Thiosocius teredinicola: one gene and its partner. The protein of the gene in region 2 binds, or shares a complex with, the protein of the main gene of each other region. Links are inferred from orthologs where the notes say so. Each region holds a gene or a part of one and is shown on either strand. Other genes may lie near its edges. The genes, in order: glnK and B1781_RS03060.

Region 1 (15,693 bases), 3.9 Mb from region 2 along the record:
GATGAACTGCTCAACGGCGATCCGAGCGAGATCGAGACTACGTTGGTGATTGCGCCCAACGCGCTTCACACCTTCGACGAGTACCTGGAGGCGCTTGCGCTGATCGAACAGGCGCTTGGTCAAGCCGGCCTGGACGGTATTCTGCAGGTTGCGAGCTTTCATCCGGACTATTGCTTCGACGGCGTCGCACAAGACGACCCGGCGAACCATACCAATCGCTCACCGCACCCGATGTTTCACCTGATCCGCGAGGCGGGCCTGGCGGCCGCGTTGGAGTCGTACCCGGATGCCGATGGCATACCGGAGCGCAATGTCGAGCTGCTGCGAAAGCTGGGTATCGACGAGATACGCCGACTGCTCGAATTGTCGTGACGCTGCCCGTCGGGGCGGCGTATCAGTGGCGTACGACGATATCCGGATGCATATTGATGCCGCCGTCGGCTTCGAGAATACCGAATCGGTCGCGATCCGGGCTGGTGATGACCACGACCGGTGTCTCGAACAGCGGTTGGCGAACAAAGGCCAGCCGCCAGCCGAAGTTCTCGATTTTGTTCAGCGTCAGCGTCTGGTCTTGATTGAGTAACGCGTCCAGATTGGCCGGCACTGCGTATCGCGTGCCGCGACGGTCTTCGTGGGGAGAGTTTCCTGAACCGATCGACATACTGCATCCCTCGCGCTTGATTGGTTGAATCCAACATCCTTGTAGATTCAGCCTAGTCCGTTTTTTCCAGTATTGCGAACGCCAAGACCAATTTGGGAATGGTCTTCATGAAACGGACTGATACAAGTTAGGTTAATCTGAGCGCACCTGCTCAATCGCACATCGTAGCGGCCCTTTGCATAGCGAGATTCTGCTTTTTGTCGCCGTCAGTCTGCTGGCCGCCTTCGTTCACGGCGCTTTCGGATTCGGCTTCCCGTTACTGTCGACACCTTTGCTGGTGTTTGGATTCGACCTGCGCACCGCAGTACTGCTGACCCTGGTGCCGACCGTATCGATCAACCTGGTCAGCATTCTCTCTGAGCACCGTTGGCGAGAGGCACTCAAGCACTACTGGCCGATCCCGACCTTCACCATCGTCGGCAGTTTTATCGGTACCCAGGTGTTGCTGACGGTCAATCCCGAACCGTTCCGCCTGTTGCTGGCCGCCGTCTTGATCGCCTACCTGATCAGCGATCACCTGCATTCGGGCGAGCGCGTGATCAAGGTGCCGAAGTGGGGGATGGCGGTGTTCGGTTTGCTGCTTGGCCTGCTGGCCGGCGTGGTGAACATCTTCGCGCCGCTGGTGATTGCCTATGCGCTGTATACACGCATGCCGGTGCCGTTGATGGTCGCAACCTTCAACCTGAGTTTCATCACCAGCAAGTCCGGTCAGATTCTCGGTTTCATCAGCCAGGGCGCTTTCGACCTCGATGTTGTGGTGATTGCAGTCGTCGCATTGCCGCTGATTCTCGGCGCCTTGTGGTTGGGCATTCGGGTGCGCAAGCGCGTCGATATGGACACCTATAAGGGCATGCTGCGCGGTTCTTTGTGGGTGATCTCGATTGCGATAGCCATCGATGCGCTACGCCGCATGTTCTGGCTGTGAGGTAAGCCGACGTCAGTCGTCGACGTTTCGACGCAGGCGTTTGAGTTGGCCGTGCTTGGCCTTGCTGTCCATGCGCCTGCGTTGCGAGGCCTTGGTCGGTTTGGTTGCACGCCTTGCCTTCTGCGTTTTACCGGCAGCCACGATCAGGTCACGCAAGCGTTCGAGTGCGTCGGCGCGGTTCTTTTCCTGGGTGCGGAAGCGCTGCGCTTTGATGACGATGATGCCGTCGCTGGTGATTCGACTATCACCGAGTTGCAGCAGTCGCTGACAGACAGCCTCCGGCAGGCCGCTGTTGTTGATATCGACACGCAGATGCAGTGCCGACGAAACCTTGTTGACGTTCTGCCCACCTGCGCCTTGCGCGCGGATCGCCTGCCACTGCAGCGCGTCGTCGTTCAATTCGATGCCCGGCGCGATCTGCACGGTCAGCGTCCGTTGGCAGGCCGCAATCGGATCAGCTTGCCGTTGCGCGCGTCGCTCAATAGATAGAGATAGCCGTCCGGCCCCTGGCGCACGTCGCGGATGCGTCCGAACCTGCCTTCGAACAGGCGCTCTTCATGGGTGATCTTGTCGTTTGCAATCTCCAGTCGCACCAACAGGTCGAACTTCAACGAGCCGACGAACAGATTGCCCTGCCAGTTGGGAAAACGATCGCCATCGTAGAAGGCCATGCCGGAAGGGGCTATCGATGGCACCCAGTAGTACAGTGGTTGCTGCATGCCGGGTTTGGCCGTGCCTTCGCCGATCTTGGTGCCGAAACCGTAATTCGCGCCGTAGGTGATGACCGGCCAACCGTAGTTGTATCCGGCCTGCGGCAGGTTGATCTCGTCACCACCCTGTGGGCCATGCTCATGTGTCCATAGCTTGCCGCTGCCTGGATGCAGTGTCGCGCCCTGCATATTGCGATGGCCATAGCTGTAGATCTCCGGGCGGGCGTTGCGTTGGCCTACGAAGGGGTTGTCGTCCGGAATGCGGCCGTCATCGTGTAGACGGATGACAGAACCGGCATGGTCATTGAGATCCTGCGCGCGCGGACGGTCGCCGCGATCGCCGAGTGTGATGAACAGGTAGCCGTCGCGATCGAACACCAGGCGCGAACCGAAGTGCCTATTGGTGCGCGATTTGGGTAGCAGGCGAAAGATGACTTGGGTATCGCGCAGTGAGCTGCCGTCGAATCGGCCGCGCACAACCGCTGTGCCGACGCCGTCGTTGGTACGCTCGGCGTAGCTCAGATAAACCCAACGATTGTTTTCGAAATCTGGATGCAGGGCGACGTCGAGCAGCCCGCCCTGGCCGTATTCTGCAATTGCCGGCAGGCCGCCGATGGGGCTTGCGTGCAAGTGGCCTTGTGCATCGACCAGGCGCAAGCGCCCGGGGCGTTCGGTGATCAGATAGCCGCCCCCGGGCAGAAAGGCGAGCGACCAGGGGTGAACCAGACCTTCGGTGACGATCTCGTAGTCGATCTTTTCACGTTCGGTCTCGAGGGGTTCCGCCTGCAGGGGCAGGGCGGTCATCAACAGCGCGGCAATGAGTATCGCTTTCATACGGCCACTTTAGCCGCATGACGGCAACGATCAAAGGGTCACGCGTGCGCGTTTCACATAAACCACTTCGCAGGCGCGGGCACCGGTATCCTCGCGGGTCAGTGAACTGATCCAGCGCCAGCCGTCATCACCATCGACACGCACCAGGTAGCCTTCGAGCTGGATGATCTGACCCTGGCGGAAATCATCCAGTGCATCGGCGACATCGTCGCTTGCCGGGATCATGTGCATATTGGCGCTATGCGTCTCGATATCGCGGCGTGGGATCGGCAGGTTCGGCGTCGACCAGCGGTACCAGCGACCGGATTGGCTGATGGCGATGTCGCTGAGCACCTGTTCGTCGGACATCGGGCCCCAACCCAACGCGAGATCCATCGGTGATACATCGGCTTCGCGCCCGAAGCTGTAGTCTTCGCGCGACAGCACCTTGGCGCGAATGCTGAAATCAGCCAGCGGGGTAATGCGATAGCCCTTGTAGTCGAAGCTGTCGCCGCTGGCGGTCGCCGATTGTGCCGGCAGCACATTGGCGTGTATGCCGGGCCCGAGTTGCACCGCTGCCGGTTCGCTCCAGCCGAAGTGCCATACGCCGGCGGCGATGGTGAGTACTATCAGAAATCGAAACATGGTCAGCCGTTGCGATGATCATCGCTGCGCGCTTTCCAGTGCCTCGGCGGCCTCCATCCAGGCCTCTTCGGCAGTCTCGAGTTGCGCGTCGACATCACCTTTGTCGCGCAGCAGTTGCTGCAGCTCATCCTTCCGTTCGTCGCTATATAAGCCGGTATCGGCCAAGGCGGCCTCAAGCTGAGCCTGTTTGGTATGCAGGGCGTTCATCTGCTGTTCGCAACGCTCGACGGCCCGCCGCAAGGGCTGCAGTGCCTTGCGTTGTTCGGCTTCGAGGCGTTTGCGCTCGCGGCGTTGTTCGGCCGAGTCCGAGCGCGTCGCCGATGTCGGTGCAACCTCCTGTTTGCCGGCGCGATTGTGTGCCGCCAGCCATGCGGGATAGGCGTCGAGTTCGTCGTCAAACTCATCGACGCGCCCGCCGCTGACGAGTAGCAGGCGGTCACACGTCAGGCGCAGCAGGTGACGATCGTGCGAAACCACCACCATGGCGCCTTCGAAGTCCTGCAGGGCGGTCGCCAATGCCTGGCGCATCTCGAGGTCGAGATGGTTGGTCGGTTCGTCGAGCAGCAACAGGTTGGGGCGGCGGTACACCAGCAGCGCGAGGACCAGGCGGGATTTCTCACCGCCCGAGAAGGGAGCGACCGCTTCGAGCGCTTTGTCGCCGATAAAGCCGAAGCCGCCCAAGTAGTCGCGCAAGGCCTGCTCGGATGCGTCGCGGTCGAGTTGTTGCAGATGCTCGAGCGGACTGTGTCCGGGCTGCAATTGCTCGAGCTGGTGTTGGGCGAAATAGCCGATGGCCAGATGGCGTGCCTCTGCACGTTCACCGGCCAGCGGTGCAAGGTCGCCGGCAAGCAGCTTGATCAACGTGGATTTGCCGGCGCCGTTCGGCCCCAGCAAGCCGATGCGATCGCCCGGGTTGAGTACCAGCTTGGCGTGCCGGACGATAGCGGTATCGTCGTAACCGACAGCGCAGTCATCCAGTTTCAGCAGTGGATGCGGGTTCTTCGGCGGCGGCTTGAACGCAAAAGCAAATGGTGAATCCACATGCGCGGGCGCGATCTGTTCCATGCGTTCGAGCGCCTTGATGCGACTCTGCGCCTGGCGCGCCTTGGTGGCCTTGGCGCGAAAGCGTTCGACGAATGAATGCATGTGTGCAATCTCGCGCTGTTGCTTTTCGTAAGCCGCTTGTTGATTGGCAAGCTGTTCGGCACGCCGGTGTTCAAATGCTGTGTAGTTGCCGTTGTACAGCGTGGCGCGCGTTTGTTCGATATGCAGGATGTGGTCACACACACTGTCGAGAAAATCGCGGTCGTGCGAGATCAGCAGCAGGGTGCCGCGATACTGTTTCAACCACGCCTCCAACCAGATCACGGCGTCGAGGTCGAGGTGGTTGGTCGGCTCGTCGAGCAGTAACAGGTCGGAACGGCACATCAGGGCGCGGGCGAGGTTCAGGCGCATGCGCCAGCCGCCGGAGAAATCGCTTAATGGCCGGCGTTCATCGCTCGGTTTGAAGCCGAGCCCGCTCATCAGGGTCGCGGCGCGGCTGTTGGCCTGGTAGCCGCCGATGTGGTCCAACTCGGAGTGCAGGTGCGCGATGCGCTCACCGTTGCCCGACTGTTCGGCATCGGCCAGATTTGCCTGCAATTTTCGCAACCCCTGGTCGCCGTCGAGTACGTACTCGATGGCTGCCTGATCGGTCGCCGGCATCTCTTGCGCGACATGGGCGATCTCCCAACCCGCGGGGAAGCTCAGCTTGCCCTGGTCGGCATGCAGGCCGCCCAGAATCATGGCGAACAGGCTGGACTTGCCGGTGCCATTGGCGCCCGTCAGGCCCGACTTGTGTCCGGGGTGGATCTGGAAAGTGGCGTGCTCGAACAACAGGCGCGGGCCACGGCGGAGAGCAACATCATCGAACTGCAGCATGGGCGGGGAGTTTACCCAAGTCTGTGCCTGTTGGTACGACGCTCAACGCTACACGGCGCGGGACAGGCGACTCGTTCAGCCGATGCGATCCAAACGGCGATAACCGATGGCCTCGGTCAGGTGTTGATCTTCGATACTTTCCTTGCCCGCCAGGTCGGCGATCGTACGCGCCACGCGCAGGATGCGGTGAAAGGCACGCGCTGAGAGACCGAGTTTATCGATGGCGTTGGCGAGCAGGGCTTGCCCGGCGGGCGACAATGAGCAGTGCCGTTGCAGGTCTTCGTGGCCGAGCCGAGCGTTGGCGGTTCCCTGGCGCTCAAGCTGCTTTTCCCACGCTGAGCAGACCCGCTGGCGCACCGTTGCGCTGTCTTCCGAGCGCGCTTTCAACCCGCCCAGCAGCGCTTGACGTGGTAAGGCGGATACTTCGATCTGGATATCGATGCGGTCGCGCAACGGACCGGAGATGCGCCGCTGATAGCGCGCCACGCGTTCCGGGCTGCAGCCGGCACAAATGCGTTCAGGGTCGTTGGCGTAGCCGCACTGGCAGGGATTCATCGCCGCGATCAATTGGAAATCGGCCGGAAACTCGGCTTGGCGAGCGGCGCGCGAGATCAGGATCTTTCCGGTTTCGAGCGGCTCGCGCAGTACGTCGAGCACCTTGCCGTTGAACTCTGGCAGTTCGTCCAGGAACAGCGTACCGAAGTGGGCGAGCGAGACCTCTCCTGGTCTCGGGTGGCTCCCGCCGCCACCTCCGACCAATGCGACTCCGGACGCCGTATGGTGCGGTGCCCTAAAGGGCCGTTGCATCCATGTGCCCGGCGAGAAGGGCAGACCGGCGATCGATCTGACGGCCGCACTCTCGAGTGCTTCTCGCTCTGTCATGGGCGGCAGAATACCGGGCAGCCGGCTGGCGAGCATTGATTTGCCGCTGCCTGGTGGCCCCACCATTAGCAGGTTGTGGCGACCGGCAGCCACGATTTCGAGGGCACGCTTGGCCTGCGACTGGCCCCATACGTCGGCGAGATCCGATGACGGTGAGTTCGAGGATTGTTGCTGGGGTTTGCAATGTTCTTTCAGAAGGGTCGCGCCCAGCAGATGGGCGGTAACTCCCAGGAGATGCTCAGCGGGGTATGAGGCCAGCGACGAGACAAGCGCGGCTTCGTCGGCATTGGCCGCGGGCAGGATCATCTTGGTGTCGGCCGCGGCAGTAGCCAACGCCATGGGCAGAACACCGCTGATGCTGCGCAATGCGCCGGCGAGACTCAGCTCGCCGACAAACTCATAGCCGTCGGCAGACTTATCCGGCAGTTGCCCACTCGCCAGGAGGATGCCGATCGCGATTGCCAGATCAAACCGGCTGCCGTGCTTGGGTATATCTGCAGGGGCAAGGTTGACCGTGATCCTTCTGGCGGGGAAATCAAATCCGCTGTTGACCAGCGCGCTGCGCACGCGGTCGCGGCTTTCCTGTACCGCCTTCTCGGGCAGTCCGACGATGTTGAAGCTGGGCAGACCGTTGGCGAGATGAGTCTCGACGGCTACCGGTGGGGCGTCGACGCCAATAGCGGCGCGACAGTGTGTTACTGCAAATGCCATGACCTTCCTTGGTCCTGAGGGCCTGCGCTGTAGCAGGCCGGATTGATCAGCGCTTGGCGTCGGCCTCCATGGCCGCAACGCGATCTTCGAGCGCTTTGAGTTTCTCGCGGGTGCGCAGCAGCACCGCCTGCTGAATCTCGAACTCTTCGCGGGTTACCAGATTCAGTTTCGCCAGTGCGGCTTCGACGCTCGATCGCACGTTGCGTTGCACGTCGTTCTGCAAATTTTGCAGGCCGCGCGGCAGGTTTTCGGCGACGCGCCGCGACAGGTCATCGAACAGTTTGGGATCCAGCATGTTGTCCTCCGACGGCCAGTTGCCGCGAGCAGCGAAGGGTAAGAAACCGCGTTCCGGGTGTCCAGTTTCATCAATGCACCAAGATGATGCACCAACTTGGGGCGGGCTCTCCACAAAAGTTTGCTTTTGGTGCGAGAGCAGCGCCAAAAGGTACCGTAGTCAGGCTGTAACCAAATGAAAATCAAAAAGAAAGAGTCGTTGGCATATGTCGTGCTAAATGCTGGGGCAGTCGCGTGTTCAACACCGATCTTTTCAAAAGCACAGCCTTAGGGAGTTAACCAAATATGAAGATGAAGAAGGCAGCCCTTGCAGTCAGCGCGTTGTTGATGACGTCGACATCTGTAATGGCAGAGTTCAGTGGCAATGTCGCACTCACCACGAACTACATTTTCCGCGGTATTTCGCAGAACGATAACTCGTTTGCGATTCAGGGCGGCTTCGATTACGAGCACGAGTCGGGCTTTTATGCCGGCATCTGGGCTTCCAACGTAGACGACGAGTTCTTCGCCGGATCCAGCATCGAAATCGACACCTACCTGGGTTGGGCGGGCACGGTTGGGCCGGTCGATCTGGACGTTGGCTACGTCCGTTACAACTACCCGGATAGCGACGAGAACGATCCGAACATCGGTTATGAAACCGATACCGACGAATTCCACGTTGGCATTTCCAAAGACTTCGGCGTACTGGCAGCCGGCTTCACCGTCAACTACAGCCCTGACTTCTTCGATGTCGGCGACGGCATGTACTACGACCTGGGTATCGATGTGCCGGTCGGCAGTTTCACGATCTCGGCGCACTACGGCGTGACCGACATCGACGAGAAGAGCGGTCTGCCTGATCTCGACTACGAAGACTGGAAACTCGGTGTTTCGACCGAATACGCCGGCTTTGGTTTCGATCTCAGCTACACCGATACCGCCGACGATGGATTGTGTGACGGCACGCCGGCTGTTTGCGGCGATCACATTGCATTCACCGTTTCCAAGTCGCTGTAAGCCGAACCTAAAAAACTAACCATTTAATTTTTTCACTGGCCACCTGCCATTGTCGCAGGTGGCCTAGGAGAAGTACCTATGAAACTGGTTGCAGCCATCATCAAGCCCTTCAAGCTCGATGACGTGCGTGAAGCCCTTTCCGACATCGGCGTCACGGGTATCACCGTTATCGAAGTCAAGGGATTCGGTCGCCAGAAAGGCCATACCGAACTGTATCGCGGCGCTGAATACGTCGTCGATTTCCTTCCCAAGATCAAAGTTGAAATCGCGATCGATGACGATCAGCTCGACGCGGTTATCGAAGCCATCAGTGCCGCTGCCAAAACCGGCAAGATCGGCGACGGCAAGATCTTTGTTTACGAACTTTCTCAGGCCATTCGCATCCGCACAGGCGAATCCGGTCCTGAAGCACTTTAAGCCTGCCGGGGGTTGCTAAAAATGGAGAATCATATCTTTGAACTCCAGTACGCCATAGACACGTTTTATTTTCTGATCTGTGGTGCGCTGGTTATGTGGATGGCGGCAGGTTTCGCCATGCTCGAGTCGGGCCTCGTTCGTGCGAAGAACACGACCGAGATCCTCACCAAGAACGTCGCTTTGTATGCCGTTGCTTGCATCATGTACATGGTCATCGGCTATCACCTGATGTATGACGGTGGCGTGCTGTTGGCCGGTATCGAAGGCGGTGAAGCGCTGGTCGCGGATGCGCTGAAGTCGTCGGCAGAGAACGGCTTTGACGGTGACGCGGTTTACTCGAGCGCGTCGGACTTCTTCTTCCAGGTGGTGTTCGTTGCGACCGCAATGTCGATCGTATCGGGCGCGGTTGCCGAGCGTATGAAGCTGTGGGCCTTCCTGTTGTTCGCCGTCGTCATGACCGGCTTCATCTACCCGATGGAAGGCAACTGGACTTGGGGCGGCGGTAGCGTCTTCGGTCTGTACAGTCTTGGCGACGACTTCGGCTTCTCCGACTTCGCCGGTTCGGGCATCGTTCACATGGCAGGCGCCGCGGCTGCACTGGCCGGTGTTCTGCTGCTTGGACCGCGTAAGGGCAAGTACACCGCCGATGGTCGCGTGAACGCTATCCCGGGTGCCAACCTGCCGCTGGCTACGTTGGGTACCTTCATCCTCTGGATGGGCTGGTTCGGCTTCAACGGTGGTTCGGTGCTGAAGCTCGGCGATATCGCCAACGCCAACTCGGTCGCCATGGTGTTCCTGAACACCAACGCGGCGGCTGCCGGTGGTCTGGTGACTGCGCTGATCGTTGCCCGTCTGTTGTTCGGCAAGGCTGACCTGACGATGGCACTCAACGGTGCACTCGCCGGCCTGGTGGCCATCACCGCCGAGCCTTCGACTCCGTCGGCCCTGTCTGCCACGCTGATCGGTGCCGTTGGTGGTGCGATCGTCGTGTTCTCGATCCTGACCCTGGACAAGATGAAGATCGACGATCCGGTCGGTGCCATCTCGGTGCACGGCGTGGTCGGCTTCTGGGGCCTGATGGCAGTGCCGCTGACCAACGGTGAAACAAGCTTTGTCGGTCAGTTGGTCGGTGCGGGAACCATCTTTGCCTGGGTGTTCGTCGTCAGCTTCGTTGTCTGGCTGGTGATCAAGGCGATCATGGGTATCCGCGTATCGGAAGAGGAAGAGTACGAGGGTGTGGATGTTTCGGAGTGCGGTATGGAAGCCTATCCGGAATTCACCGGTGCTCGCGGGTCTTCCAGCACCTGATCCCAGATCATTCGATCTGTAAGCGAAAAGAAAGGGCGCCTTCGGGCGCCCTTTTTTTGTTCCCGGTATTGAATCGGCCCCGTTGCGAGCCGCACCTTTTCAGACGATGGGGGGTTCCTCGATCAGCTCAGGCGGTACCAGGTTCGTGGGTTCCTGCAGTGCGTCGAGGTGCTGTTCGAGCAGCGACGTCTGGCGTGTGCGCCCGACGTGAAACAGCGCCTCGCCCTCGAACACCAGGGGCAGATTGGTACGGCCGATCACGACCCCATCGTAAGGTGCAGGCATTTCGAATTCGGATTCGCCGGACGGATCGGCGACCACGCCCAGAACTTCACCCTTGCTGACCATCGCACCCAGCTTGGATTGAGCGCGCAGAATGCCGCTGTGCGGCGCGCGCTGCCAACTGCTCGAACGCAGTACGGCGCTCGGCCGGCTTGGTTGACGTTTGCTCGGTGGAAGCATCGCCAGACGGCGCAACACATTGATGATGCCGCGCAGCCCGATCTGGATCGAAACCTCTTCGAAGCGCAATGCTTCTCCCGCTTCGTAAACCATAACGGGCACACCGAGGTCGGCCGCCGCACCGCGCAACGAACCTGAGGGCGCAGCGGAGTGCAGCAATACTGGCGCACTGAATGCCTTTGCCAGGGGCTCAAGGATCGGATCGTTGATGTCTGCGCGAATCTGCGGCAGGTTGTCGCGATGGATCGCAGCGGTATGCAGGTCGATACCCAGGTCGGAACGCTCGACGACCTGCGACATGAAGGCAAAGCCCAGCCTGCCGGCAAGGGATCCGGTTTCGCTGCCGGGAAAACTGCGGTTCAGGTCGCGGCGGTCGGGCAGGTAACGCGAACGGTTGTGGAACCCGAACACGTTGACGATCGGCACCGCCAGCAAGGTGCCGCGTATCCGTTTCAACTGGGGGGTGCGGAGCAGGCGGCGAATGATCTCCACACCGTTGATCTCGTCGCCGTGTACCGCGGCGCTGATGAAGACGATGGGGCCATCGTTCTTGCCGTGCACCACATGCACCGGCATGCTGACCGGGTCGTTGGTGTAGAGACCCGGCAGTGGAATGCTGACGACCTGACGTTGTCCGGCTGCGACGGTGGTATCGCCGATCTCGAACTGAGGTCGTTGTTTCGCCATGTCAGCCTTTTCCGCGGGTCTTGGTATTGTTGGGTTTCTGATTTTTCTCGATGAACTCGATGATCATGCCGGCGACGTCTTTCTTCGACGCAGCTTCGATGCCCTCGAGCCCGGGTGATGAGTTCACCTCCATCACCACCGGGCCGTGATTCGAACGCAGGATGTCGACGCCGCAGACATTCAGCCCCATGATGCTGGCGGCACGCGTCGCGGTTGAGCGTTCTTCCGGCGTCAGGCGAACCAGCGTAGCACTGCCGCCACGGTGCAGGTTCGAGCGGAACTCACCCTCCTTGCCCTGTCGCTTCATCGCGGCGACCACCTTACCGCCGACGACCAGGCAGCGGATGTCGGCGCCGCCGGCCTCCTTGATGAACTCCTGGATCAGGATGTTGGCCTTCAGGCCCATGAATGCCTCGATCACACTCTCGGCCGCCTTTTCGGTTTCGGCCAGCACCACGCCGATACCCTGTGTGCCTTCAAGCAGTTTGATGACGGCCGGCGCACCGCCCACCATCTTCAGCATGTCCTGCACGTCGTCGGGCGAATGGGCAAAGCCGGTAACCGGCAGGCCGATGCCCTTGCGCGCCAGCAGTTGCAGCGAGCGCAGCTTGTCGCGCGAGCGGGTGATCGCCACCGATTCGTTAAGCGGATACACGCCCATCATCTCGAACTGCCGCAACACGGCGGTGCCGTAGAACGTAACCGATGCGCCGATACGCGGAATCACCGCATCGAAGCCGGTCAGGTTCTCGCCCTTGTAGTGAATCGTCGGGCGCAAAGAGGTGATGTTCATGTAGCACCGCAGCGCGTCGAGCACGCGAACTTCATGACCACGTTGTTGCGCGGCTTCCACCAGGCGGCGGGTCGAATACAGTTTGCTGTTGCGCGAGAGAACGGCAATTTTCATAGTCAGGCCTTTTGTGTTTACGGTTTGCCGGCGAGGTATGAAGCCGACGAATCGACGACCAGGTTCGCAGCAACCAATGCGGTGCGACCCAGCAGCATGCGGAAACGCATGCTGTCGCGGTTGGTCAGTGTCAGTTCGATCTCATCATCGAAATCAAGTATCTGCAGCCGGGTACGGATCACGAAGCGCAGTTCGCGGTGCCCACCTGAATCGGAAACCTGACGCTGATCGGCTATCTGTGCTTCGCAATGTAGCACTTGTTGCGCGTCATTTTGCATTGGATGGACGCCGAAGCGCAGGAAGTCCTTGTGGTCCCGCCGAAACGGCTCCACGTAGAATGCATGCAGACACGATGTGCGGGCCCCGGTATCGACCTTGGCCTTGATCAATGGAATGCCGATATCCGGCAACGCCAGCCATTCGCGCCAACCCAATGCCTGCTTGGCATGCGTCATGTGTCTTCGTCCTCTTTGTCGCCTTTTTCTGCCGGCCCGGGTTTCCCCGGAATCTGTGCGGATTCGCTCTTGGTTTCGACCGGTTCTCCGGCCGGACGATGCACGACGCGCTGCGGAAACGGTATCTCTATGCCAGCTTCGCGGAACGCGTCGTCGATCGCAAACAATGCATCACTCTTGGCCGACAGTTTGTAGTCGATATTGCGAATGAAGAACCGCAGTTCGAAGTTCAGCGAGCTGTCGCCGAAGTCCATGAAGAAGACCTGCGGCGGGCTGACGCGCGGATCGTGCAATACCGTGAGCGGATGTTCGCGTGCCACCTTCTGCAGAATGTCGCGCACCTGGCGCGTGTCGCTGCCGTAGGCGACGCCGACCGGCACAATCACCCGGCCGAACGGGTCCGACAATGTCAGGTTGGTAACCTGGTTGGAAATCAGTTCTGAGTTCGGTACCAGTACTTCTGCGCGGTCGAACGTCTGGATCAGGGTGTAGCGGATACTGACCTTGCGTACATAACCCTGCGTCTGGCCGACCACCACCCAGTCTCCCGGGCGCACCGGTCGCTCGAACAGCAGGATCAGGCCCGATACGAAGTTATTGACGATGTTCTGCAGGCCGAAACCGATACCGACCGATAAGGCACCGGCGACGATGGCGAGGTTTTGAAAGTCCAGCCCGGCCATGCTCAGGGCCAGCATGATCGCGATGCCGACGATGGCGTAACTGGTCAGCGACACGACCGATTGACGCGCACCCGAATCGAGGTTGGTGCGGGTCAGCCAGCGCTCACCCAGTTGGGTGCGCAGCCATCTGGCGAGGCTCAGCAGAACCAGGAACGACAGCAGCGCCAGGATCAGCTTGGACGGTACGATACGTACGGCGCCAACCTGGAAACCCTGGTGGAGCACATCGCGCACCAGCGCGGTGTCCGACTCCGATACCTGCCAGGCATACAGCAGCCAGTAACCGAGTCCGACAAGTGCGCCGATGCGCACCACCCAATGCAACATCCCGACGCCCGGGACTTTCTCGCCGCGTGAATAGCCGAGTCGTTTGCGCAACGCCGATTGCGACTCGGCGTCACTGTCTTTGAGCGAATCGAACAGGTGGCCGATCAACGACAGGCCGAGCCAGACCAGCAATACGCCGACCGCCGTACCGTAGATGCCCAGTGTCAGGAACATGCCGAGGTTGGGGTAACCGAGCCAGTCCGCGGTCGGGCCGGCAAGTAGGGCGATACCGATCGGCAGGCGCAGGCTGCGCAACGTCGACAGGTCGTCGCGCTGGTAGAGCTTGCGCATCAACCAGCCGGCGACTCCGACCAGCGCCAGCAGGAACAGCGCGCGCAACATGGGAACGGCGTCGCCCGGCAGGTAGTCATGTGCGCCCATCAGCACGAGTGCGCCGGCGACCAGCACCAGGTCGAGCAACAGCCGCGCGGGCACGCTTTCTGCGCAGTTCAGTTTGCCCTGGCAGACGAGCAACTGGATAAGCGGTGCAACGCAGGCGGATATCAATAGCGCGGCACCAAATGCCGCGAGCGGTGCTGCACCGGCGAGATACAGGGTGACGACAACGGTCAGCCCGACTGCCAACCACGGCAGGCGGCGACTGTAGAGATCGGCCAGGATCGTGCTGCGTTGCGGTGGGTTGGCGGTTTCCGGGTCCGGCATCGGGAAGCGCCCACGCAGCATGCGCGACAGCATCAGTGCGATCGGCGTCAGGATCGCCAATAGCAATGCGCCGGCGCCCAGCGCCGGCCAGGGTTCGAAACCGATCTTCTTGGTGGAGTCGAACGACAAGCCGTTGACCAGTACGTCGGTCGTCGTCTCCCATATGTCTTTGTCGTGATGCAGCAACTGGCGCGAGACCATCGCCTGCCACTGCGCGGTCAACTCGTTGCGCAGATCGCGCGCACCGATCGACGTCAATCGACAGACGGCAAGTTGCTGTTCGATGTCCTGCTGGTCTTTCTCAAACTTCTTTTGCGTGGCCTGAATTTCGCTGGCGGCCTTTTCGCCGGGCTCGCCGAGTGCCGCAAGGCGTTCCTTGACGCTGGCCAGATGCGCACTGAAATCGGCGACACACTGCTCGGCGCGCTCGCGAATCTTCAATACCTCGCTTTGTGCCTCGCTCAACCGTTCGCCCGCCGGTGGCGCGTCCTTCCACTTCTGCAGGTCGGCGCTGATCTCCTTGAGACGTTTGCTCGCGCTATCGGACCACTTGCCGGTTTCCTTCTCATCCACGAAACCGGCTTCCGCCAGGCACGCGCCGGCAGTCGCCAGCGTGGCAAGCAAGACAAGCAGAACGGCGCGCAGCCAAACGGTCATCGGAATCAGGTCCTTAAATCGCAAAGATCAAGCAGGGCGGTCGCGATACGGGGCGTGCCGCCCGGGAGGTAAAGCAGGCGTTATGATAGCGGGATGTGTCACCGGAGGAAGCCACGGATGAGACTCTTGTTGATGCTCGGCGCATTTCTGCTGACTGCGTCTGCGTTTGCCGCCGAGGTGTACCGCTGGACCGACAGCAATGGCCAGGTGCATTTTAGCCAGCGCCCGCCGCCGGTGGATGCCGAAAAGCTCGAACTGCCGGAGAGTGGCGAGACGCCGGCCGCGGCCGACACCAGCCTGGACAAGCGTCGCGAGCGTCAGCGCCGGGTACTGCAGTCGTACGAGTATGAGCGCGAGCAGAAAAAGGCGGCGGCCGCCAAGGCGGAGCAGGAGAAGCGCGAAATGGCTGCGAAATGCGTCGACATGGAAAAGCGTTGGCGGCGTCTGTCACACGGCGGTCCACTGTATTACCGCGACGACGGTGGCGAGCGCGAGTACCTCAGCGAACAACAGCGTGCGGACGAGAAGGCCAGGCTTCGACCGTATTTCAAGCGCTATTGCGGCCGT
Region 2 (15,894 bases):
TGGTTGGCAATACTGTCTACAGGAAGATCGGATGAGTGGTTTGAAATCTGCCTCGCACGTACTGCCGCAAGCCCTGCCCGGGTTCGAGCAGATCAACCGGTATTGGGATCAGGGGCGCGACCAGGCGGCCGCCAAGATCCTGCCGGGCGAATACTATGTGACCTCGAACAACGAACTGATCGTGACGGTGCTGGGATCCTGTGTGTCGGCCTGCATCCGTGATCGCGTATTCGGTGTGGGCGGCATGAACCATTTCATGTTGCCGATATCGACCGACGGCAAAGGCTGGAATGGCGCTGCAGACATCGTCAGCACCGCCACGCGCTACGGCAACTATGCGATGGAACACATGATCAACGACATTCTCAAGAACGGTGGCCATAAAAAGCACCTGGAGGCGAAGATCTTCGGCGGCGGACGCATGATGGAGGCGTTGAGCGACATTGGGGCGCGCAACATCGAGTTCGTGCGCGAGTATCTCAGCACAGAAGGTATCCCGGTGGTTAGCGAGGATGTCGGTGACAAGTATCCACGCAAGGTGATGTACATACCATCTACCGGCAAGGCCTTCATGAAGCGCTTGAAGCACCTGCACAACGATACGGTTATCCAGCGCGAAAACCGTTACCGTACCGAGATCGCCGCAGAGCCTGTTGCTGGCGAGGTTGAGTTGTTCTAAGGCTTCGTCAGGAGAGCTGTTCGCATGCCAAAGATTCGCTTGTTGATCGTCGACGACTCGGCGCTGATCCGCCAGGTGCTGACCCAGATCTTCGCCGAGACCTCGGATATCGAGGTCGTCGGTGTCGCGGCCGATCCGTATATCGCGCGCGAAAAGATCAAGCAGTTGAACCCGGATGTGCTGACGCTGGATGTCGAGATGCCCAAGATGGACGGCGTCACCTTCCTCGGCAACCTGATGCGCCTGCGCCCGATGCCGGTGGTGATGGTGTCCACGCTGACCGAACAGGGTGCCGACGTGACCTTGCGCGCCCTGGAATACGGTGCGGTCGATTTCGTCGCCAAGCCCAAGGTCGATGTCGCCGAGTCGTTGAAGGATTATGCCGCCGAGATCATCGGCAAGGTCAGGATGGCGGCCAAGGCCAAGGTCAAGCCGCTGGAGAAGCGTGCCGTGAAGGCATCCAAGCCGGCAATGGCTCCCGGTGCGAAGCATTCGGCCGATGTGATTCTCAAGGCGGGTACGGGCGGTGGCCACTTCCGCACCACCGACAAGATCATCGGCATCGGCTCATCGACCGGGGGTACCGAGGCCGTCAAGGATGTGCTCGCCATGCTGCCGATGGATATCCAGGCCGGTATCGTTATTTCACAACACATACCGGCCGCATTTAGCGGGCCGTTCGCCAAGCGCGCCAATTCGGTAACGCCGTTGACCGTGTGCGAGGCCGCTGACGGCCAGCAGATCTTGCCGGGTCACGTTTACATTGCGCCCGGCGACCGGCACCTGCTGGTACAGCGCGACGGCGCGCGCTATGTCTGTCGGCTGAACGACGGGCCGCCGGTTAACCGGCATCGCCCGTCGGTCGATGTAATGATTCGTTCATTGGCGCAGAACGCCGGCCCCAACGCGATCGGTGTGATGTTGACCGGCATGGGTGACGATGGTGCCGCAGGCATGGGCGAACTCAAGGAATGCGGGGCGCCGATTCTCGTGCAGGATGAAAAAACCAGTGTCGTCTGGGGCATGCCGGGTGAAGTGGCCAAGCGCGGTTTTGCCGACGAGATACTGCCACTGAACAAGATCGGACCGCGCTTGATCGAACTGATCAAGAAATAACCACACCGCAACGCAGACTAGGTGTTCAAGAATCTGCTTCAATCTGCCGATAGCCATGTCATTGGGTGTGGACTGTCACCCCGGTTTTCGCGCGTGAAGGAATCAGCAACCGATGGCGTCAAACTTCAAGTCCTGGATATTCGCAGCTGCCGGTACCCTGGGTATCGTTGTGGCAAGTCTGTTCGCCGGCGTAGCCTTGCCTGCGTGGGCGAGTGCCTTGTTGGTTGCGGGCGTCTGGGCGGCAACGGCCTACCTGTCGGGCAGAAATTCGGGCGACGACGCGCGTGCCGAGCATGAATGCAGCGCCGGCGATGTCGAGGATGCGATCACCGGACTGGTCGCGCACGTTGAAACCAACCTGTCGACCGTGGTGGATGCGATGCGCGGCGAGTTGGGGCAGATCAAAGAACTGGTAGGTGATGCCACCGGTACCTTGCAGACGGCATTTCATGGTCTGAATGATCGTTCGAGTCACCAGCGCAACCTCGTTGCGCAGATGATGCAGATGATGCACGAACAAAGCGGGACGAACGAATCGGATGCCGGGTTCGCCGAGCAGACCGACGAGGTTCTGCGTTACTTCGTCGACTATGTGATCAACACCAGCGCCAACAGCATGGCGATGGTCGAACGTATCGATGAGATGGTCGATCATATGCAGCGCGCCGATGGTCTGTTGAACGACGTCAAGGTCATCGCCGACCAGACCAACCTGCTGGCGCTGAACGCGGCAATCGAAGCCGCTCGTGCCGGTGAAGCCGGGCGCGGTTTTGCCGTGGTGGCCGACGAGGTGCGCAAGCTGTCAAAGCGGTCTGATCGTTTCAACGACGAGATCCGCACCGTGATCGGCGAATCGATCGACGCGATCGATGGGGCGCGCGAGGCGATATCCAAACTGGCGTCGCAGGACATGACGTTCGCGATCCAGGCGAAGACCCGGGTCAACCAGGCGCTGGAAAACCTGACCGAGGTGAATCGTTCGGTCGAGACGACGCTGGATTCGGTGTCGGTGGTTGGCGGCGAGATCGATGCCCTGGTCGGCGATGCAGTGCGTTCGCTACAGTTTGAGGACATCGTCAGGCAGTTGACCGAGTACTCGGGCCGTCACCTCGATCGCATCAGCGTGCTGATCGGGCGTATGCATACCGGTCTGACCGAGCTGCGTCAGTCGGATGTGCAGGATGTCAATCAATACGCGGCGGCTCTACAATCGGTCAAAGACGATCTGGACAGTTTCATGTCCAGCGAGCTCGAAAAGGAGCACAATCCGGTCGAGCAGCAATCGATGGCGGAAGGCGACGTCGAGCTGTTCTGAATTTCACGTCGGGTTACGTGAGCGGGCCGGCGGTTGCAATAAGGAAAGAAAGGCGAGGGTAAAACATGCCTATCAACAACACGGTATCGAGTGATGGCAAGGTCGTGACGCTGCATATCAGTGGGCGTTTCGATTTCGCGATGCACCAGGAGTTCATGCAGGCCTACAAGGCCTACGAGCGTGGTTCGAAGGAGTTCGTCGTCGACCTGGGCAAAGCTGAGTACATGGACAGTTCGGCATTGGGCATGTTGCTTCAGCTGCGCGATTATGGGGCAAAGAGCGGCAGCGTTGAGTTGCGCAACAGCAACGACAGCATCCGCGAAATTCTGCGCATCGCCAATTTCGACAAACTCTTTAAAGTTTCTTGACGGCTTGCGGCGGTGGATGACATCTGCAAGATGTGATCTGCCAGTCGCATCGCGATCGTATATTTGACCAGGGGTTTCGTCGGCTGCTGTAATCCGACCAGATTTTCGTCGAGAGAGTGCCCCTGTGACCAAGCTTCAGCCCGTTATTCTTTCCGGCGGCTCCGGAACCCGTTTGTGGCCCCTCTCGCGTCGCGCCTATCCGAAACAGTTTCTCTCTCTGGTTGATGACGACACGTTGCTGCAATCGACCGCATCGCGGGTCGACGGTCTGCGCGACAACGCCGAGATTCTTCCGCCGCTGATCGTATGCAATGAGGCGCACCGGTTTCTGGTTGCCGAACAGTTGCGCAGCAGCGGCCATGCCGCCGGCAATATCCTGCTCGAGCCGGTCGGCCGCAACACCGCGCCTGCGCTGACGCTCGCCGCGCTCGACGCCGCCGATCAAGACCCGGTGTTGATCGTGATGCCGGCAGACCACGCAGTAAAAGATCTCAAGGCGTTCTCGCGGGCCGTCGCCGCGGGCCTGCCGCACGCCATGGCCGGCAAGGTCGTCACCTTTGGCATCGTGCCCGATTCGCCGCAGACCGGGTTCGGCTACATACGCTCGGGAACATCGGTCGACGCCAACACCTACACGCTCGATGCCTTCGTTGAGAAACCCGATCGCGAGACCGCAGAATCGTACGTCGCGAGCGGCCAATACTATTGGAACAGCGGCATCTTCTTGATGCGCGCCACGCGCTGGCTCGAGTTGATCGAACGGTTCCGGCCCGACATCTCGGCGGCCGTGCGCAAGGCGTATGACGACGGTCAGAAAGATCTCGACTTCTACCGCGCCGACCAGGATGAGTTTGCCGCATCGCCGGCTGACTCGATCGACTATGCCGTGATGGAACCACTGTCCAAAGAGGCGGGCGAGTGCCTGGTGGTGCCGCTCGATGCCGGCTGGTCGGACATCGGCGCCTGGGCGGCACTGTGGGATGTTTCAGAACGCGACGGTGTCGGCAATGCCTGTCACGGCGACGTGATCGCGGTGAATTCGCACGACAACCTGCTGCATTCGCAGCATCGCATCGTTGCTGCCGTGGGCGTGCAGGACCTGATCGTCGTCGAGACATCGGATGCGGTCCTGGTTGCGCATAAAGACCATGCGCAGGACGTCAAGAAAATCACCGAACACCTTGACCAGGAAGGGCGCTGTGAGAGCGAGTTCCATCGTCGGGTTCACCGTCCCTGGGGTGCTTATGAGGGGATTGATGTTGGCGAGCGTTTCCAGGTCAAGCGGTTGAGCGTCAAGCCGGGTGCCTCGCTGTCACTGCAGATGCATCACCACCGCGCAGAGCACTGGATCGTGGTCAGCGGGACGGCGCAGGTCACCTGCGACGACAAGGTGTTCCTGCTCAGCGAAAACCAGTCGACTTACATCCCGATCGGCACCCGTCACCGTCTGGAAAACCCCGGATCGATCCCGCTGGAGATCATCGAGGTACAGTCCGGCTCGTATCTCGGCGAGGACGATATCGTGCGTTTCGAAGACGTCTACAACCGCGCGCCGAAGACCGACTGAGTTCTCGCCGGGCGGCTTTTCCGCTATCCTTGCCCGCCTTTTCGAACGGTCGGGAACAGGAGAGCGGAGATGGGTTTCAAATGCGGTATCGTGGGGCTGCCGAACGTCGGCAAGTCCACCCTGTTCAATGCCCTGACCAAGGCGACGATTGCCGCGGAAAACTACCCGTTCTGCACGATCGATCCGAACGTCGGCGTGGTGCCGCTGCCCGACCGTCGTCTCGACGTGCTGGCGGATATCGTCAAACCGCAGAATGTGATCCCGACGACGATGCAGTTCGTCGACATCGCCGGCCTGGTGGCCGGCGCCTCGAAGGGCGAGGGCCTGGGCAACAAGTTTCTCGCCAATATCCGCGAGACCGACGCCATCGCACAGGTCGTGCGTTGTTTCGAAAACGACGACATCGTGCACGTGGCCGGCAAGGTCGATCCCTTGTCGGATATCGAGGTCATCAATACCGAGTTGGCGCTCGCCGACCTCGAGTCGGTTGAGAAGGCGCTGCAGAAGGCGGAAAAGCTGGTCAAGACCGGCGACAAGAAGGTGCTGGCCAAGCGCGACCTGCTCGCCCGGGTGCGAGACCAACTGGACGCGGGTCAACCGGTACGCGCGATGGAGCTGAGCGATGACGACAAACTCGAACTGCGCGATCTGCACCTGCTGACGATCAAACGCACTCTTTATATAGCCAACGTCAATGACGACGGCTTCGAAAACAATCCCTATCTCGACGCGGTGCGCCAACATGCCGAGTCCGAAGGCGCCGAGGTGGTGCCGGTATGCGCCGCGATCGAGGCGGAACTTGCCGAACTCGAGGACGACGAGAAGGCCGAGTTTCTGGCCGAGATGGGGCTCGAAGAACCCGGCCTGGATCGTGTGGTGCGCGCCGGCTACCACCTGTTGCACCTGCAGACCTATTTCACCGCCGGGGTCAAAGAGGTGCGCGCCTGGACCGTCAAGGTGGGGGCCACCGCTCCGCAGGCGGCCGGCGTGATCCATACCGATTTCGAGCGTGGCTTCATTCGTGCCGAGGTTATCGCCTACGACGATTTCGTCGCCTGCGGCGGTGAGCATGGCGCCAAGGACGCGGGCAAGTTGCGCCTGGAGGGCAAGGATTACATCGTGCAGGACGGCGACGTTATCCACTTCCGCTTCAACGTTTAAGCCGCTTTCGTTGACAATTTACACAACGGGCCGCTATAGTTCCGCGCCTTATTTGGCAAGGTAGCTCAGCTGGTTAGAGCACCGCACTCATAATGCGGGGGTCGGCGGTTCAAGTCCGCCCCTTGCTACCATCTGCAGAAAACCGGATTCCGCAAGGATTCCGGTTTTTTCGTTTTCGGGGCCATTTCGACGATGATCGACGACAAAACAGCGCGCGATTGGAACGATCTCGACGGCGATGAACAGATTGCCCTGCGCGAGGCCTATGGGCACTATCTGGACAGCCTGCCACCCACCTGTGACCTGGATACCAAAATCGAACGCTTCCGGCGGTGGTTGGCCGAGCGCGGGATCGAATATCCGGTGAACGACTGAAACTTTCTGCTCGCTGTCCGGGTCTGATTGCGTACGGACAGCAATGTCCGCAACGAACATTGAGTTCGTTGAGACTCCCCTTGGTGATTGGCTGATGCCCCGAAACGGGCATCAGCCTTCTTTTTTGCCTATCATTGGCGCCTGGTCGATTTCGGCAAGCGCGCCGGATCGCTGCCTGAATCGTCGTGTGATTCTGGCAATCTCAATAAAATTCAATAGCCTACGGTGTCGGCGCTGTTCTGCGTCGGGTCGGCCCGTGAGCCTAAAAACAACAGATCGAGAGGTTAGGCATGATCAAACTTAGTGCATTTCGAGGGGCATTGTTGGCGCTGCCATTGGCGTTGCTCTCCACCGGCGTCATGGCTCAGGAGGCGGCCGCGAGCGGTGGCAATACCGCCTGGATACTCACCTCGACTGCCTTGGTCCTGTTCATGACGCTGCCCGGCTTGGCACTGTTCTACGGTGGCCTGGTGCGCAGCAAGAACGTGCTGTCGGTGTTGATGCAGTGTTTCGCCATCGCCGGCATGGCATCCGTGATGTGGTTGGTCGCGGGCTATAGCCTTGCCTTCGGCGAAGGCAACCAGTGGATCGGCGACTTCAGCAAGGTCATGTTGTCGGGCATCGGCCGCGACACGCTGTCGGGCGATATACCCGAGTCGCTGTTCATGCTGTTCCAGATGACCTTCGCGATCATCACCCCCGCGCTCATCATCGGCGGTTTTGCCGAGCGCATGAAGTTCTCGTCGATGCTGCTGTTCAGCGCCCTGTGGCTGATGCTGGTCTACGTTCCGGTGACCCACTGGGTGTGGGGCGGCGGCTGGTTGGCCGAGATGGGGCTGTATGACTTCGCCGGCGGCACCGTCGTGCATATCACTGCCGGTGTCGCTGCCTTGGTCGCCGCCATGGTGCTGGGGCCGCGACGCGGTTTCCCAACCCAGGCCATGCCGCCGCACAACATGACGATGACCGTCATGGGCGCCGGTATGTTGTGGGTCGGCTGGTTCGGTTTCAACGGTGGCAGCGCCTTGGCGGCGAATGGCGATGCGGCGATGGCGATGCTGGTCACCCACATCTCGGCCGCCGCCGGTGCAATGGTGTGGTCGGCGATGGAATGGATCAGGTTCGGCAAGCCCAGCGCGCTGGGTGCGGTCACCGGCATGGTTGCCGGTCTGGGCACGATCACCCCGGCCTCCGGTTTCGTTGGCCCGGGCGGGGCCTTGATCATCGGCATCCTGGCCGGTTTCGTTTGCTTCAACGCCACGCTGTTCATCAAGCGTGGCCTGAAGATCGATGACTCGCTCGATGTGTTCCCGGTGCACGGCGTCGGCGGCATTCTGGGTACGCTGATGGCGGGTATCTTTTCGTCAACCGGTCTCGGCGTATTCAGCGGGTACGGTTTTCACGAGGTCAATGCGAACATGAGCGCCCAGTTGTTCGCGCAGTTCACCGGCGTGATCGCGACCATAGTGTTCACCGCGGTGGTTACCTGGATCATCCTGAAGGTCGTCGGCGCACTGCTCGGGTTGCGGGTCAGCGAAGAACAGGAGATCACCGGTCTGGATATCGTGCTGCACGAAGAGCGTGGTTACGACCTGACCTGAGGTTGATATCCGGCACAAAAAAGGCGGCCGTCGGGCCGCCTTTTTTGTTGCCGTAGATCGCCGCTAGTCGCGGCCGAACAGGTCCTTGTAGCCCGCCCAGGTGGCAAAACCAAGCCATGGGAAGATCACGATAAAGGCGGCGAAGGCGGTCAGCATGCCGATCAGGGTCAGGCCGGCGACGATACCGCCCCAGATCAGCATCGGTATCGGCTGCTCGACGACCGCTTTGACGCTGGCGGCGATCGCGGTGCCGAAGTCCGCCTTGGCGTCGAGCACCATCGGCAGGGACCAGGCCGTCAGCGCGAACATGATGACGGCAAAGATGGCGCCGACGCCGAACAGGGTCAGCAGAAATCCGATGCCTTCAGCGGTGCCCATCGCATTGATGAAGCTCGACGTGCCGGCGATGTTGCCGACGTAGAGCGCCGCGATCAGCGTCGATACGCGAATCCAGGCGATCATGACGACGGCCAGCAGCAGGCCGAACAGCGCCACAGAGCCGAGTCGGTTACGCATGGTCCGCCAGCAGGTGCGCAGTTGCAGGGTCTCGCCGCGATCGACGAGCTGGGCAATCCGATAAAGCCCCATGGCGAACAAAGGCCCCACCAGCAGAAAGCCCGACCAGAAAGTGAAGACGAACTGGGGTTCGCTGAAGCCGAGCCAGGTGATCGCCATGCCGATGGCTGCAAACACGGCGCCGTAAGCGATAGCGATGCCCTTGGTCTGATTCAGGTAGCGCCGGCCTTCGGTCAACCACTGCAGGCCGGCATGGCGCGCGATCTTGCGCCGCGGCGGCAGCTTCATCGGTTCGTAGACAAGGGGTTCTTGGGTATGGGTCGTTGCCATCGGTACTCCCTCTGCACTGCTTGCTAAAAGCTGTTGACCCAAGACTGGCTCAAGAATTCGCAGAAGAAATGCCATGAAAATTGGGGGATTTGCCGGGTGCCCGGCAAGCATCGCAGGCATAAAAAAACAGCCCAGCAGGCTGTTTCTTTAAATTGGTCGGAGTGAAAGGATTCGAACCTTCGACCCCCGCCTCCCGAAGACGGTGCTCTACCAAGCTGAGCTACACTCCGATAGAAAGTCGACGATCAGAACGAACGGCTCACCGAGAAATCGGCAACAGCGGCAAGCGCGTTGCGGTAAACGGAAGCGGGAAGGGCTTCGAGAGCCTGCTTGGCCTTGGCGGCCTCGTCTGACGCGAGCCGCGCAGTGTATGCGATTGCGTCGGTGGATTCAATCGCTGAAAGCACCTCTTCGATACGATCGGTGCCGCCGTTTTCGATGACCGCGCGCAGCATGTCGCGGGTGTTCGAATCGCTCTGCTGCATGGCGCGTATCAGCGGCAGTGTCGGCTTGCCTTCAGCGAGATCGTCACCGATGTTCTTGCCGATGTCCTGGTCCGACGAGCCGTAATCCAACGCGTCGTCGATCATTTGAAACGCCATGCCCAGGTGCTGGCCGTACGCGGCCATGGCGGCCTCGGTCTGCTCGTCGTTGTTGTTGATGATGGCGGCGAGGCGCGCACCCGCCTCGAACAGGGTGGCGGTCTTGCGCAGGATAACCTCGCGGTAGCGCTGTTCGTCGGTGTCGGGGTCGTTGCAGTTGAGTAGCTGCAATACCTCGCCTTCGGCGATCCGGTTGGTTGCGTGCGACAACACATCCATCACGCGCATCGAGTCGACGGCAACCATCATTTCAAAGGCGCGCGAGTACAGAAAATCGCCGACCAGAACGCTCGCGGCATTGCCCCATACGGCGTTGGCCGTATCGCGGTTGCGCCGCTGGTCTGAATCGTCGACGACATCGTCATGCAGCAGCGTGGCGGTATGGATGAACTCGACGATCGCTGCCAGATCGATGTGGTCGCTGCCCTGGTAGCCCAGTGCGCGGGCCGCGAGCAGCACAATGACCGGGCGCAGCCGCTTGCCGCCGCTGTTGACGATGTAGTGTCCGATCTGGTTGATCAGCACCACATCCGAACTGAGGCGGTCGAGGATCAAGGCGTCGGTTGCCTTCAGATCGTCCTTGATCAGCTCGCGAATGCTGGGGAATTCCATAAGCTAAGGATTTATGGGCAAAAACTGCCGCGCATCCTAGGGAAGCCGGTTTTGCTCTGTCAAGGCGCACGTTTGCTTGTGGATGCCCTAAACATGTTGATGCTCTAGAGTTGACGGCACAATCGCCAATCTATAGAATTCCGCCTCTTTCCGTCGGCCACCAGGTCGGCGATCCGAATCAGATCAAGGGAGTTTTACGGTCATGTACGCCGTTATCCAGACCGGTGGCAAACAATATCGCGTTGCCCAGGGTTCAACCCTTAAAGTCGAGAAGATCGACGCCGAAGAAGGCGCCAGCGTAGAGCTGGACAAGGTTTTGATGGTTGCTGACGGCGACGACGTCAAAGTCGGCGCGCCCTTTCTGGACGGTGGCAAGGTCACCGCAACCGTGAAATCGCACGGTCGTGGCAAGAAGGTGATGATCGTGAAGTTCCGTCGCCGCAAGCATCACATGAAGCGCCAGGGTCATCGCCAGGCCTTCACCGAGCTCGAAGTTACCGGCATCAGCGCCGGTTGAGGGAGAATCCAGCATGGCACATAAAAAAGCAGGCGGTAGCTCCAAGAACGGCCGCGATTCAGAAAGCAAACGCCTCGGCGTCAAAGTCTTCGGTGGCCAGGTTATCAATGCAGGCGGCATCATCGTGCGCCAGCGTGGTACCCGCGTTCATGCAGGCGTAAACGTCGGCTGCGGCAAGGACCATACCCTGTACGCAAAGGCTGACGGCACGGTACGTTTTGAGACCAAGGGCCCGAACAATCGCAAGTTTGTGAGTGTCGATCCGGCCTGACCGTCGTCTAGCAGACCGCAGCAAAAGGCCTCGTCGATCGACGGGGCTTTTTTCGTTACGACACACTGCAAACCGGGCAAGCGCGGGAGCTGAAGCATGAAATTCGTCGACGAAGCGATTATCAAGGTCGAGGCCGGGGATGGCGGCAACGGCTGCGTGAGCTTTCGGCGCGAAAAGTTCATCCCCAAAGGTGGCCCGGATGGCGGTGACGGCGGTGACGGCGGCAGCGTCTTGCTGGTCGGCGACAGCGGTCTGAATACGCTGGTCGATTTTCGCCATCAGCGTCACCATCGCGCCGAACGCGGCCAGAACGGCATGGGCCGGCAGATGACCGGGCGCAAGGGCGAGAACCTGCTGGTCCGGGTGCCGGTCGGCACCCGCGTGCACGACGCCGATACCGAAGAATACATTGGCGAGGTCATGGCGCATGGCGAAGAGCTGCTGGTTGCGCGCGGCGGACACCATGGTCTCGGCAACATCCACTTCAAGAGCAGCACCAATCGCGCCCCGCGGCAGTCGACCCACGGGACGCCGGGCGATCGCCGCACCCTGCATCTCGAACTTGTGCTGCTGGCCGACGTCGGTCTGCTCGGGTTGCCCAACGCGGGCAAGTCCAGCCTGATTACTGCCGTATCCAGCGCCAGGCCCAAGGTGGCGGACTATCCGTTTACCACGCTGTACCCGAACCTGGGGGTGGTGCGGGTCGGCCAGGATGCGAGCTTTGTCATCGCCGACATTCCCGGCGTGATCGAGGGTGCGGCGGAAGGCGCCGGTCTTGGCATTCAGTTCCTCAAACACCTGTCGCGCACCCGTCTGCTGCTGCACCTGGTCGACATGGCGCCGATCGATGGTTCGGACCCGGCCGAGGCGGTGCGCTGCATCGAGGCCGAGGTCGAGAAATTCGGTCATGAACTGGCCGAACGCGAACGCTGGCTGGTGTTGACCAAGCGTGACCTGCTCGACGACGAGACCTTTGCGGAGCGTCAGGCGGCCTTGCTGGCCGAACTGGATTGGGAGGGGCCGGTGTTCGCGATCTCTTCGGTCACGCGCGCGGGGCTGGAGCCGTTGGTGCAGGCCTTGGGTGCCAAGCTCGTGGAGCTGCGTGCTGCCGATGCCGGTGGTGAAGGCCCGGCATCCGCCGAAGATGACAACGCACCCTATGATCCACTAACGTCTTGATCATGCGTGAACGGTTGACCACTACACGGCGCTGGGTCGTCAAGATCGGCAGCGCCCTGATAACCGGTGACGGCAAAGGTCTCGACCGCGAGCGTTTGCGTCACTGGGTCGACCAGGTCGCCGACCTGATCGAGGCGGGCAACGAAGTGGTGATCGTCTCGTCCGGTGCGGTGGCCGAAGGCATGAAACGCATGGGCTGGGCGCGCCGGCCGGCCAGCCTGCACGAGCTTCAGGCTGCCGCAGCGATCGGTCAGATGGGTCTGGTGCAGGCTTGGGAAAGTTGCTTTCAGCGCCGTGGCCTGCATACCGCGCAGGTGTTGCTCACCCACGACGACCTGTCCGACCGCAAGCGATATCTGAACGCGCGCAGCACGCTGCGTGCCTTGGTCGGCCTGCGTGCGGTACCTGTGGTCAACGAGAACGACGCGGTCGCCAACGACGAACTGCGCTTCGGCGACAACGATACGCTGGCGGCCCTGGTGGCCAACCTGATCGAGGCCGACCTGCTGGTTCTACTTACTGACCAACAGGGCCTGTACGACGCCGATCCGCGTATCAAGACCGATGCCACGCTGGTCTCACATGCCCAGGCCGACGACCGCACGCTCGAGCGCATGGCCGGCGGCGGTGGTGCGCTGGGCCAGGGTGGCATGCAGACCAAGGTGCGGGCGGCGCGATTGGCGGCGCGCTCGGGGACGGCGACGGTGATCGCCTACGGGCGTTTGCCGGACGTGTTGCAGCGCCTCAAAGCGGGCGACGATGTCGGCACTTTGTTGACCCCGTCACAGGAGCCGGACGCCGCGCGCAAACGCTGGCTTGCCGGCCAGCTGCAGGCGCGTGGCCGCATGGTGCTGGATGCCGGCGCGGTGCGGGTATTGCGTGAATCCGGGCGCAGCCTGTTGGCGGTTGGCGTCAAAGACGTGCACGGCCAGTTCCGGCGCGGCGAGATGGTGGTTTGTGTCGACGAGTCGAATGTCGAGGTGGCGCGCGGCCTGGCGAACTATTCGGCCGAAGAGGCGCGCAAGATCCGTGGACGGGCCTCGAGCGAAATCGAGTCGATCTTGGGCTATGTCGATGAGGAAGAGTTGATACACCGCGACAATCTGGTGCTGTCGTAACCGGAACAGCGTTCGTAGCTGGTGTGCGGTGTCTAAAAAAAGGAAGCCCCGGGCAATCCATCGCCCGGGGCTTATGTCGTCTGGCTTGGTTGGCAAACTCTGTGATCCGTGCGGCGCCGTCCTGGCACGTCGTCAATCCGTTGAGTCCTTGTCGACGACGGATCTACTTTGCCACAGGCGCCCGAGGTCAGAAATCGATGCCGGCTCTTGCGCGTGTAGGACAATTCCTACAACTGCGTAAAGTTTCGCAAAGCACAAAAAAACCGGCCATTGGCCGGTTTTTTTTCGCATTCCGCGGCGCCTTACAGGGCGCGGATCTGCGCGTTCAGGCGGCTCTTATGGCGGGCTGCCTTGTTCTTGTGGATCAGGCCCTTGGTAGCCATGCTGTCGAGTACCGGTACAGCGGCCTTGTAGGCGTTTTGTGCTGCGTCTTTGTCACCGGTTTCGATGGCCTTTACGACCTTTTTGATCTCAGTGCGCATCATGCTGCGACGGCCGGCATTGTGCTGACGGCGCTTCTCCGCCTGACGGGCGCGTTTGCGGGCTTGTGCTGAGTTGGCCAATCCAGGTCTCCTGATACATCGGCGTTACGAAAGAGGGCGGATTATCCGGAGGCGCCCCAACCTTGTCAAGTGTCGAGCAGACACCAAAAGCGTCCGCACATACCTCTATAATCGCCGCTTTCCGGAGGAACTCACGCTGTCTCTGTTCAGATCGCTTTCGACCGTCAGCGCCCACACGTTTATATCGCGCATACTGGGATTCGTCCGCGACTTGGTATTTGCCCAGGTGTTTGGTGCGAGCGGCCAGACCGACGCTTTTTTTGTCGCCTTTAAGATCCCCAATTTTCTGCGTCGCCTGTTCGCCGAGGGGGCGTTCGCCACGGCGTTCGTGCCGGTGCTGACCGAATACCGAACCCAGCGCGATTATCAGACGTTAAAGGCGTTTGTTGACCACATCGCCGGGGCGCTCGGATTGGTGGTGCTGATCGTCTCGCTGATCGGCGTGATCGCCGCACCGCTGGTGGTGTCGGTATTCGCCTTTGGCTGGGTCATGGACGATGAGACGCAGAAGCTCGCGCTGGCCACCGACATGCTGCGGCTGACCTTTCCCTACCTGTTTTTTATCTCGCTGACGGCGTTTGCCGGTGGAATCCTGAACGCCCACGACAAGTTCGCGGTGCCCGCATTCACCCCGGTGCTGCTCAACATCTGCCTGATCGGCGCGGCCTTGTGGCTCACGCCGCTGATGGACGAGGGCATCGTGGCGTTGGCCTGGGGCGTATTCATCGCCGGTATCACGCAGTTCGTGTTCCAACTGCCTTTTCTTAAAAGAATCGACATGCTGCCGCACCCCAAGCCCGGGTTTCACGATCCGGGCGTGCGCCGCGTTTTGAAATTGATGGTGCCGGCGCTGTTCGCGGTATCCGTCACCCAGATCAACCTGCTGCTCGACACGGTGCTTGCGTCGTTCCTTGAGACCGGCAGTATTTCATGGCTGTACTACTCCGACCGGTTGGTTGAGTTTCCGCTGGGAATCCTCGGCGTAGGGCTGGCGACCGTTATCCTGCCAAGGTTGTCGCGCCACCAGGCCGAGCAATCGGCCGCGAAATTCAGCCAATCGCTCGACTGGGGGCTGCGGATGACGTTGATCTTCGGAATCCCGGCGGCGGTTGGCCTGGTGGCGCTCGCGGGGCCGATGATCGCCACGTTGTTCGAATCCGACGTGTTCGGCGCGCACGATGTCAGCATGGCGGAGCGTAGCCTGATGGCGTACGCGGTCGGGTTGCTGGCGTTCATGCTGATCAAGGTCTTGGCGCCCGGGTTCTACGCGCGGCAGGACACGCGAACCCCGGTGCGAATCGGCATGATCGCGATGGCTACCAATATGGTGTTCAACATCGCGCTGATCTTCCCACTGCAACACGCCGGGTTGGCGCTGGCCACCAGCCTCTCTGCCTACGTCAACGCGTATCTGCTGTTCAGGTCCTTGCGCCGCGATGAGGCGTATCAGCCGTATGCGGGCTGGACGGCGCTGTTCGTCAAGGTCGGCGTGGCGGCGACCGCGATGGCGCTGGTGTTATGGTGGGTTTCGCCGTCACTGGCTGACTGGATCGGTGCGCCTCGATCGTTGCGGGCCGGTTGGCTGGCCGGCCTGGTGGCTGTGGGAGGCGTGGTTTACCTGGGGGTTCTATTGCTGTTCGGAATGCGGGTGCGTGACTTGCGTGCCGGGAATATCGGGGGGCGTCGCTGATGCCGAAGTTACTGTGGTTGAGCCTGGCGGTCGTAGTGCTCGACCAGGCGAGCAAGTTCTGGATCATGGCTGCCTTCGAGGACTACGAGGTGCTGACGATCTGGCCGGTGTTCAACCTCACGCTGGTCTACAACACGGGTGCGGCGTTCAGCTTTTTGAGCGATGCCGGTGGCTGGCAGCGCTGGTTTTTTGCCGCTATCGCCGTCGTTCTGGTCGTCGTCATGACCGTCTGGCTGAGCCGCCTGCGCGACAATGAGCGCTGGACTGCGGTCGGCCTGGCCATGGTGGTCGGCGGTGCGGTCGGCAACCTGATC

Evidence for each region.
Region 1: the proteins of B1781_RS03060 (region 2) and glnK are in contact, whole or in part, in a solved structure (PDB 2NS1), measured with the Escherichia coli proteins. The link is inferred for Thiosocius teredinicola from one-to-one orthologs.

What each region holds. Positions count from the first base shown.
Region 1 is NZ_CP019936.1:4,513,067-4,528,759, reverse strand. What follows is about bases 7,511-10,307. They hold glnK (P-II family nitrogen regulator), read left to right. Parts: upstream 7,511-8,638; coding sequence 8,639-8,977; downstream 8,978-10,307. Other genes in these bases: B1781_RS21360 (ammonium transporter), read left to right, coding at 8,999-10,285; B1781_RS21370 (TorF family putative porin), read left to right, coding at 7,847-8,560; B1781_RS21375 (accessory factor UbiK family protein), read right to left, coding at 7,511-7,562. Outside these bases: B1781_RS21415 (DUF1415 domain-containing protein), read left to right, coding at 1-372; B1781_RS21410 (hypothetical protein), read right to left, coding at 395-661; B1781_RS21405 (sulfite exporter TauE/SafE family protein), read left to right, coding at 837-1,586; alternative ribosome rescue aminoacyl-tRNA hydrolase ArfB, read right to left, coding at 1,599-2,015; B1781_RS21395 (PQQ-dependent sugar dehydrogenase), read right to left, coding at 2,012-3,130; B1781_RS21390 (hypothetical protein), read right to left, coding at 3,161-3,754; B1781_RS21385 (ATP-binding cassette domain-containing protein), read right to left, coding at 3,773-5,674; B1781_RS21380 (YifB family Mg chelatase-like AAA ATPase), read right to left, coding at 5,750-7,267; more of B1781_RS21375, read right to left, coding at 7,314-7,510; B1781_RS21355 (succinylglutamate desuccinylase/aspartoacylase family protein), read right to left, coding at 10,385-11,434; rimK (30S ribosomal protein S6--L-glutamate ligase), read right to left, coding at 11,436-12,341; B1781_RS21345 (ATP-dependent zinc protease family protein), read right to left, coding at 12,359-12,796; B1781_RS21340 (mechanosensitive ion channel family protein), read right to left, coding at 12,793-15,126; B1781_RS21335 (DUF4124 domain-containing protein), read left to right, coding at 15,244-15,693. UniProt on the Escherichia coli protein: Involved in the regulation of nitrogen metabolism. Regulates the activity of its targets by protein-protein interaction in response to the nitrogen status of the cell.
Region 2 is NZ_CP019936.1:639,536-655,429, forward strand. What follows is about bases 6,029-9,026. They hold B1781_RS03060 (ammonium transporter), read left to right. Parts: upstream 6,029-6,871; coding sequence 6,872-8,182; downstream 8,183-9,026. Other genes in these bases: ychF (redox-regulated ATPase YchF), read left to right, coding at 6,029-6,206; B1781_RS03055 (hypothetical protein), read left to right, coding at 6,399-6,581; B1781_RS03065 (DUF2189 domain-containing protein), read right to left, coding at 8,246-9,026. In the rest of the region: B1781_RS03015 (CheR family methyltransferase), read left to right, coding at 1-35; chemoreceptor glutamine deamidase CheD, read left to right, coding at 32-679; B1781_RS03025 (protein-glutamate methylesterase/protein-glutamine glutaminase), read left to right, coding at 704-1,795; B1781_RS23530 (methyl-accepting chemotaxis protein), read left to right, coding at 2,418-3,110; B1781_RS03035 (STAS domain-containing protein), read left to right, coding at 3,176-3,478; B1781_RS03040 (mannose-1-phosphate guanylyltransferase/mannose-6-phosphate isomerase), read left to right, coding at 3,603-5,045; more of ychF, read left to right, coding at 5,115-6,028; more of B1781_RS03065, read right to left, coding at 9,027-9,028; ispB (octaprenyl diphosphate synthase), read right to left, coding at 9,274-10,242; rplU (50S ribosomal protein L21), read left to right, coding at 10,445-10,759; rpmA (50S ribosomal protein L27), read left to right, coding at 10,773-11,030; Obg family GTPase CgtA, read left to right, coding at 11,127-12,209; proB (glutamate 5-kinase), read left to right, coding at 12,206-13,327; rpsT (30S ribosomal protein S20), read right to left, coding at 13,630-13,890; murein biosynthesis integral membrane protein MurJ, read left to right, coding at 14,027-15,580; lspA (signal peptidase II), read left to right, coding at 15,580-15,894. UniProt on the Escherichia coli protein: Involved in the uptake of ammonium/ammonia (NH(4)(+)/NH(3)). Transport is electrogenic. Following sequestration of NH(4)(+) at the periplasmic face, NH(4)(+) is deprotonated and neutral NH(3) is transported into the cytoplasm.